2 regions of the Streptomyces sp. NPDC060028 genome follow, and region 1 is predicted to be linked to the other one. Evidence: riboswitches for the same ligand, from Rfam matches in the RefSeq annotation. Region 1 holds a riboswitch; the other holds the start of a gene.
The links. A riboswitch is a leader RNA that binds a small molecule or an ion and turns the genes downstream of it on or off. The one in region 1 is predicted to bind glycine.
Positions count from the first base shown of each region.

Region 2: it holds a riboswitch for glycine, as region 1 does, so the genes downstream of both, gcvP (aminomethyl-transferring glycine dehydrogenase) here and gcvT (glycine cleavage system aminomethyltransferase GcvT) in region 1, are expected to answer to the same signal.

Region 1 covers NZ_JBHWVJ010000024.1:71,803-76,018, reverse strand. The annotation lists gene glyA (serine hydroxymethyltransferase) at 1-15, opposite strand, end outside; gene gcvH (glycine cleavage system protein GcvH) at 31-411, opposite strand; gene gcvT (glycine cleavage system aminomethyltransferase GcvT) at 512-1,627, opposite strand; glycine riboswitch at 1,806-1,909, opposite strand; gene ACFWBF_RS14755 (AAA family ATPase) at 2,046-2,744, shown strand; gene ACFWBF_RS14750 (enhanced serine sensitivity protein SseB) at 2,850-3,587, shown strand; gene ACFWBF_RS14745 (enhanced serine sensitivity protein SseB C-terminal domain-containing protein) at 3,673-4,216, shown strand, end outside.
Region 2 covers NZ_JBHWVJ010000079.1:8,252-12,467, forward strand. The annotation lists gene ACFWBF_RS29550 (MerR family transcriptional regulator) at 1-454, shown strand, start outside; gene ACFWBF_RS29555 (DNA polymerase IV) at 509-1,963, shown strand; gene ACFWBF_RS29560 (PRC-barrel domain-containing protein) at 1,960-2,328, opposite strand; glycine riboswitch at 2,442-2,540, shown strand; gene gcvP (aminomethyl-transferring glycine dehydrogenase) at 2,737-4,216, shown strand, end outside.

The DNA of each region.
Region 1 (4,216 bases):
GTTCAGTACAGACATCAGGGTCCCCTGGGGTCAGTTACCGGCGGTGAGCTTGGCGTACTCGTCGTCGGAGAGCAGGTCGGCCGGCTCCTCCGTGACGCGCACCTTGAAGAGCCAGCCGCCCTCGAACGGAGCCGAGTTCACCAGCGACGGGTCGTCCACGACGTCCTGGTTGGCCTCGACGACCTCACCGGTGACGGGGGAGTACAGGTCGCTGACCGACTTGGTCGACTCCAGCTCGCCGCAGGTCTCGCCCGCGGTCACCGTGTCGCCGACCTCGGGGAGCTGGGCGTAGACGACGTCACCGAGCGCGTTGGCCGCGAACTCCGTGATGCCGACGGTCGAGACGCCGTCCACGGCGCCCGAGAGCCACTCGTGCTCCTTGCTGAAACGCAGCTGCTGGGGGTTGCTCATGACCTGATTCTCCTGGATGCGGGGGAGTGGATACGAACGGTGGTCTTGGGTACTGAGACGGCGCTGCACGGGGTACCCGTGCGGCAGCGCCGCGTACGGGCTACTTCTGCCGCTTGTAGAACGGCAGGGCCACGACCTCGTACGGCTCATGCGTACCGCGAATGTCCACGCCGACGCCGGAGGTGCCGGGCGCGGCGTGTGCCGCGTCGACGTACGCCATCGCGATCGGCTTGCCCAGCGTCGGGGACGGGGCGCCCGAGGTGACCTCGCCGATGACCTGGCCGCCGGCCACGACCGGGAAGCCGGCGCGCGGGACGCGGCGGCCCTCGGCGATCAGACCGACCAGCTTGCGCGGCGGGTTGGTGGCGGCCCGCTCGGCGGCGGCCTCCAGGGCGGCGCGGCCCACGAAGTCGCCCTCCTTCTCGAACTTCACGACCCGGCCCAGGCCCGCGTCGAACGGGGTGAGGGAGGTGGTCAGCTCGTGCCCGTACAGCGGCATGCCCGCTTCCAGGCGCAGGGTGTCGCGGCAGGACAGGCCGGCCGGGACCAGGCCGACGCCCTCGCCGGCCTTGGTCAGCGCCTGCCACAGCTCCACGGCGTGCTCGGGGGAGACGAACAGCTCGAAGCCGTCCTCGCCGGTGTAGCCCGTACGCGCGATCAGCGCGGGCACGCCCGCGACGGTGCCCGGCAGGCCGGCGTAGTACTTCAGCCCGTCCAGGTCGGCGTCGGTCAGGGACGCCAGGATGCCGGGGGACTCGGGGCCCTGGACGGCGAGCAGGGCGTACGCGTCGCGGTCGTCGCGGACCTCGGTGTCGAAGCCGGCGGCGCGCTCGGTGAGGGCGTCGAGGACGACCTGGGCGTTGGAGGCGTTGGCGACGACCATGTACTCGGTCTCGCCCAGGCGGTAGACGATCAGGTCGTCGACGATCCCGCCGTCCTCCTGGCAGATGTGCGTGTAGCGGGCGCGGCCGACGCCGACGGTGGAGATGTTGCCGACCAGCGCGTGGTCCAGGGCCTTGACGGCCTCCGGGCCGGTCAGGGTGATCTCGCCCATGTGGGAGAGGTCGAACAGACCGGCCTTGGTGCGGACGGCGTTGTGCTCGTCGCGCTCGCTCGCGTACCGCAGGGGCATGTCCCAGCCCGCGAAGTCGGTCATGGTCGCACCGAGGGAACGGTGCAGCGCATCGAGGGCGGTCAGGCGGGGGGCAGTGCTCATGGGTGTGGCTCCCGGGTCCCAGGGCATGACATGACGAGGAGGATCCTCCCCATCTGTCATCGGAACCTGAGAGGTTCGCCGAGAGCCCCGGATGCCGGGGGATCGTCGACTTGCACCTTGGGTGGAGCGCACGCCGGTGTCACGGAGACGGGTGGCGCGGCTCGCTTTTCAGATCTGCCTCATCCACGCGGTACGGGGCCTGAGAGATTCAAGGGAGGTACTTGCTCCTTCGGCGCCCGGACACGGCCTTGCGGCGTGCCGGGACTCTCCCGCGCGGATTCAAGCGGCCGGTATGCAGTTGGTGTCCAGATGGCGCACATCATTGCACGGTGCGGCGGGGATTGGGCGTGGGGGGTCGAAAGAGCGTACGGACCGGAACCGGGGCTGCCGGATTACCGTCTCTTTACACTCAGTGGGCATGGGCTCCCAGGAGCCCGATTCGGGGGAGGCGAGCACTGTGCGGAGATTCGGAGCGCTGGCGGCGACGGGGTCCGTGGCGGGGGTGCCGGCGCAGCGCGGACGCGTGCGCGAGGCCGCCCGCGGGCCGGTACGGGACCTGCGCGGTCCGGGGGTGCGCGGCCCGCAGCGGCTCGGCTTCGCCGAGGGGGACATCGTGGTGGTGTCCGGACTGCCGGGCGGCGGCAAGAGCACACTGATCAAGCGGGCGGCGGCCGAGGGCGGGGCGATCGACTCCCAGGACACCCGCGAGCGCTGGGAGCGGCGGATGCCGGGGGCGCTGCCGTACGCCGTCTACCGGCCGCTGGTCCGCGTCGCCCACTACCGCGGCCTGTGGCGGACCCTGCGCTCCGGTGCCTCGGTCGTCGTCCACGACTGCGGTACGCAGAGCTGGGTACGGGGCCTGCTCGCGGCGGCCGCGCGGCGCCGGGGCCGGGCGCTGCACCTGCTGCTGCTGGACACCACCGCGCAGGAGGCGCTGTCCGGCCAGGCCGCGCGGGGCCGGGGCGTCTCGGCGTACGCCTTCGCCCGCCACCGCGGCGCGGTGGCGCGGCTGCTGAGCGACGCGGAAGCCGGCCACCTCCCGCCCGGCTGCGCCTCGGTGGTGCTCCTGGACCGCCGCTCGGCCGCCGCGGTGACCCGCATCGCCTTCCACGGCTGATCTCCGCCTCGGAGCCCCGGGGCGAGGCCGGGCCGCGGGGGCCGGGCCGGGGCCGATAGCCTCGGGGCGACGACACACCGGGACCCAACCGAAGGGCACACGCACATGCAGAGCGGCGGCGGCTGGCCGGGAAATGAGCTGGAGCACGTGCTCGGCGCGGCGCTGGGGCAGGCCGATGCCGGAGCCCGGATCCTGGAGGTACTGGGGCGCAGCCACGTATGGGTCCCGCTGCCCGACGGCGGCGGGCCCGAGCGCGCCGCCCTCACCCTCCCGACCATGGAGATCGCCGGCGCGGCGTACGTCCCGGTCTACAGCTCCGAGGCACAGTTCCGCGCCTGCGCCGGCCCCGCCATGGCCTTCGCGGTCGCCCCGGCCGTCGAGTTCGCCCGCGGCCTGCCCCCGCAGCTCGGCATCGCCGTGAACCCCGAGGGCGCGGTCGGCGTCCCCCTGCCCCCGCCCGCCGTCGCGGAACTCTGCCGCACCGGCCGTTCTCCCCTCGACGGCGCCGCCACCGGCGGCCGGGTGCGGCTCTACGAGCCCGACTGGCAGGAGGACCCGGTCGACTTCCTGGCCGCCGCCGCCGAGGAGTTCCGCGCCACCGGCGTGGTCGCCTCCGCGTCCCGCTGCCTCGCCAGCGTCGAGGGCGGCGCGCCCGAGCTCTACGTCGGCGTCCAGCTGGTGGGATGGGAGCCCGAGATGCGAAACGCCCCGATGGAGGCGCTGGGCCGGGCCCTGACCCGGGTTCCGGCGCCCTGGCCCGTGCAGTTGATCCTCCTGGACGCGGTCCAGGACCCCGTCACCGACTTCATCGTTACGCGCGTACGCCCCTTCTACCTGCCGTAGACCCGATTAAGCTGGTTACATCTCCTGGCCGCACGCGTGGCCTGGGCACGCGTGGACGACGGGCGGACGAAGAGGGGGGTACCGGGTGAGTGCGTCAGGCACGGCCGCGGCCGGGCAGGTCGAGCACATGCTGCGCCAGGTGACTCCCGGGCGCTATGAGAGCTACGAGTCAATGCTGCACGCCCTCGCCGAGGGCCGGCTGTGGATGCTGCTCTGGCAGGGGCAGCCGGGTTCCCCGGACGCCCAGTACGCGGGCATGGAGGTCGAGGGCCTGGGTTACGCGCCCTGCGTGACCTCCCCGCAGGAGCTGGCCGCCAGCGGCTGGAACCGCGGCTACGAGGTGGTCACCGGCCGGGACATCGCCCGCGCCCTCTACCCCGACCGCTGGGGCCTGTGGCTCAATCCGCACGCCCAGGGCGGCGGCGTCGGCATCCCGTGGGCCGACCTGCGCCGGATCGCGACCGGCCTGGACCGGATGCCGGCCGGACCGCTGCGGCTGTCCGAGCCCGCCATCGAGCTCCCGCAGTTCTACGGCCTGCTCACCCAGCACGCGCACCGCACACCCGCCGTGCGCTCGCTGCGGCGCGCCTGGGTGCAGCCCGCGCTGGGCTCCCCGTACCTCGCGGTGG
Region 2 (4,216 bases), on a different contig from region 1:
GGCCGGCATCACGTACCGGCAGCTGGACTACTGGGCGCGGACCGGGCTGGTGGAGCCCAGTGTGCGTCCCGCGTACGGGTCGGGCACACAGCGGCTGTACAGCTTCCGGGACGTCGTCGTCCTCAAGATCGTCAAGCGTTTCCTGGACACCGGGGTGGCGCTGCAGAACATCCGCGCCGCCGTGCAGCACCTGCGCGACCGCGGTTTCTCGGACCTTGAGCGCATGACGTTGATGAGCGACGGCGCCACCGTGTACGAGTGCACCTCGCCGGACCAGGTGGTGACCCTGCTCCAGGGCGGGCAGGGAATCTTCGGCATCGCCGTCGGCGTGGTCTGGCGGGACGTCGAGAATGCCCTCTCGCAGCTCCACGGGGAGCGCGTGGACACCGGCGAGACGGTGGTCGGGCACAACCCGGCCGACGAGCTCGCCGCGCGCCGCAACCGGGCCGTCTGAGGCGGACCGGGTCCCGCCCCCGGATTGTCAGTGGCGTAGTGCAGCATCGGTGCTGTGAGAGCCGCCCCGACGATCCTGCACCTGGACATGGACGCCTTCTACGCCGCCGTGGAGCAGGCGGCGAAGCCGAGCCTGCGCGGCAAGGCCGTCATCGTCGGCGGGCTCGGGCCGCGCGGGGTCGTCGCGACCGCCTCGTACGAGGCCAGGCGCTTCGGGGTGCACTCGGCGATGCCGACGGCCCAGGCGCGCAGGCTGTGCCCGAACGGCGCCTATCTGATCCCGCGCTTCAGCCTGTACCGGGCGGTCAGCGACGTGGTCATGGCCCTGCTGCGGGAGCTGTCGCCGCTGGTGGAGCCGCTCAGCCTGGACGAGGCCTTCGTGGACCTGGAGGCCGGCGGGGTCGCCTTCGACGCCCAGGGCGCGCGGGTCGTCGGTGAGCGGCTCAGGGCGGACATCCGGGCCGCGACCGGGCTCAGCGGGTCGGTGGGGCTGGCCGGCTCCAAGATGCTGGCCAAGGTGGCCTCGGAGGAGGCCAAGCCGAACGGTCTGCTGCTGATCGAGGTGGGCACGGAGCGCGAGCTGCTGGCGCCGATGTCGGTACGGACCCTGCCCGGGGTCGGGCCGGCCACGGGGGAGCACCTGCGGCGGGCCGGGATCACGACGGTGGGAGAGCTCGCCGAGGCGGGTGAGGACGAGCTGGTCCGGATGGTGGGGCGCTCGCACGGGGTCGGGCTGTACCGGATGGCGCTGGGGCTGGACGAGCGGCCGGTGGTGGCCGAGCGCGATGCGAAATCGGTGTCGGTCGAGGACACCTTCGACGTGGACATCCACGACCGGGTGCGGATCCGGGGCGAGGTGCAGCGGCTCGCCGACCGGTGTGTGCGGCGGCTGCGGGAGTCAGGGCACTCGGGGCGCACGATCGTGCTGAAGGTGCGCCGCTACGACTTCTCGACGCTGACCCGGTCGGAGACGCTGCGCGGGCCGACGGACGACCCGGCGGTGGTGCGGGAGGCGGCAGCGCGGCTGCTGGAGTCGGTGGACACCACGGGCGGGGTGCGGCTGCTGGGGGTTGGGGTGACGGGGCTGGCCGACTACACGCAGGAGGACCTCTTCGCCCAGGCCGCGTCGCTGGTCGCCGTGGCCGACGGGGAGGACGAGGCCGGTGGGACGCTCGGGGCCGGTGCGGCCGGTGGGGTGAACGACGCTGCCGACGGCGGTGGCACCGGGCCGGGCATCGGGCCGGGCATCGGGCCGGGTGAGGGCCCGGGTGAGACTCCGGGGCCCGCGGACCCCGAGCCCGCTCCCGAGCGCCGCTGGGCGGCCGGGAGCGACGTACTGCACGCGGTGTACGGGCCCGGGTGGGTGCAGGGGAGCGGGGTCGGGCGGGTGACCGTGCGGTTCGAGCGGCCCGGGTCGCAGCCGGGCCGGGTGCGGACGTTCCTGGTGGACGACCCCGAGCTGGAGCCGTCCGATCCGCTGCCCCTGGTCGGGGAGTCGTGTGATCCCTAAGGGGTGTCCTCGCCCGCCAGGCGCCCGAAGTCGCGCTGGAAGTCGGAGGGGACGGCGATGTCCAGGCCGTAGTGGTGGTAGAGCTGCAGCTCCTGTTCGGGCGAGAGGTGGCGGCCGACGCCGAAGTCCGGGGCGTCGCGGATGAGCGAGCGCTCGAAGGGCACCCGCAGGGTGTCGCCCACCAGCTCGCTCGGTTCCAGGGGGACGAAGGCGTCCCGGCTGAACAGGCCGGTCCGGACGGCGGCCCATTCCGGAACTCCCGTGGCATCGTCGAGGTAGACCTCGTCGATGGTGCCGATCTTGGTCCCATTGCGGTCGAACGCCTTGCGGCCGATCAGGCTGCGCGGATCGATGTCGGTCTGCACGGTCCCTCCATATGGTCGCAACTCCTCCGTAATGACTACAAAAGTGCATTTCCGGAGAGGGGGCCACTCGAGGGAGTGCCCAGATCCTCGCTGGTAGGCTGGGTGACGGCTGTTGACCCTGTGCGGGAGAGTCCTCCGAGTGAACGTGACGGAGGCGCCGAAGGAGCAAATCCTCCCCGGAATCTCTCAGGCATACGTACCGCACGTGACGAGGCCACTCTGGAAAGCAGGGGCGGGTACCGGGCGCGCAGTGCCGGTTCCCCTCCTCACCGACGGTGAAAGCCGGAGCTCACGGGCCTGCCCGCGACTCCGGTGAAGCTCTCAGGTTGAGATGACAGAGGGGGAGGCCGTCCGGGTGCCCGCGCCGTGGTGCCCCTCGCAGGTCGTACGACCAGGAGGCCTCCGTACATGACCGCCAACCGCATTCCGCTCTCCCAGCTGGAGCGAGGCATCCCCTTCGAGCAGCGCCACATCGGCCCGGATGCCGAGGCGCAGGCGAAGATGCTCGCCCAGGTGGGCTACGGCTCCCTGGACGAACTGACCGCCGCCGCGGTACCGGATGTGATCAAGACCGCTGCCGCGCTGAACCTGCCCGAGGCGCGCACCGAGGCCGAGGTGCTGGCCGAGCTGCGGCTCCTCGCCGACCGGAACCAGGTCCTCTCCCCGATGATCGGCCTGGGCTACTACGGCACCTTCACGCCGCCGGTGATCCTGCGCAACGTGATGGAGAACCCGGCCTGGTACACCGCGTACACGCCGTACCAGCCCGAGATCTCGCAGGGCCGCCTCGAGGCGCTGCTGAACTTCCAGACCGTCGTCGCCGACCTGACCGGTCTGCCGACCTCCGGCGCCTCGCTGCTCGACGAGGGCACCGCGGCCGCCGAGGCCATGTCCCTGGCCCGTCGCGTGGGCAAGGTCAAGGACGGCGTCTTCCTGATCGACGCCGATGCGCTGCCGCAGACCATCGCCGTGATCGAGACCCGCGCCGAGCCGGTCGGGGTCGAGATCGTCGTCGCCGACCTGTCCGAGGGCATCCCCGCGGAGATCGCCGAGCGCGGTGTGTTCGGCGTACTGCTCCAGTACCCGGGCGCCTCCGGCGCCGTGCGGGAGATCAAGCCGGTCATCGACCAGGCGCACGAGCTCGGTGCCATCGTCACCGTCTCGGCCGACCTGCTCGCCCTGACCCTGCTGACCTCCCCCGGTGAGCTGGGCGCGGACATCGCCGTCGGCACCACGCAGCGCTTCGGTGTGCCGATGGGCTTCGGCGGTCCGCACGCCGGCTACATGGCCGTCCAGGCCAAGCACGCCCGCTCGCTGCCCGGCCGCCTCGTCGGCGTCTCGGTGGACGCGGACGGCAACAAGGCCTACCGCCTGGCCCTGCAGACCCGTGAGCAGCACATCCGCCGCGAGAAGGCCACCAGCAACATCTGTACCGCCCAGGTGCTGCTCGCCGTCATGGCCGGCATGTACGCCGTCTACCACGGGCCGGACGGGCTGCGGACGATCGCCCGCCGCACCCACCGCTACGCAGCCCTGCTCGCCGCCGGTCTGACCGCGGGCGGGGTCGAGGTCGTGCACGGCGCGTACTTCGACACGATCACCGCCCGGGTGCCGGGCCGCGCGGCCGAGGTCGTCGCCGCCGCCCGCGAGGGCGGGGTCAACCTGTACCAGGTCGACGCCGACCTCGTCTCCGTCTCCTGTGACGAAACGACCCTGCGCGCCGACATCGAGGCCGTCTGGGCCTCCTTCGGAGTCACCGCCGACATCGAGGCGCTCGACGGGGCCACCGCCGACGCGCTGCCCGAGGGGCTGCTGCGCTCGGACGCGTACCTGACGCACCCGGTCTTCCACCAGCACCGTTCCGAGACCGCGATGCTGCGCTACCTGC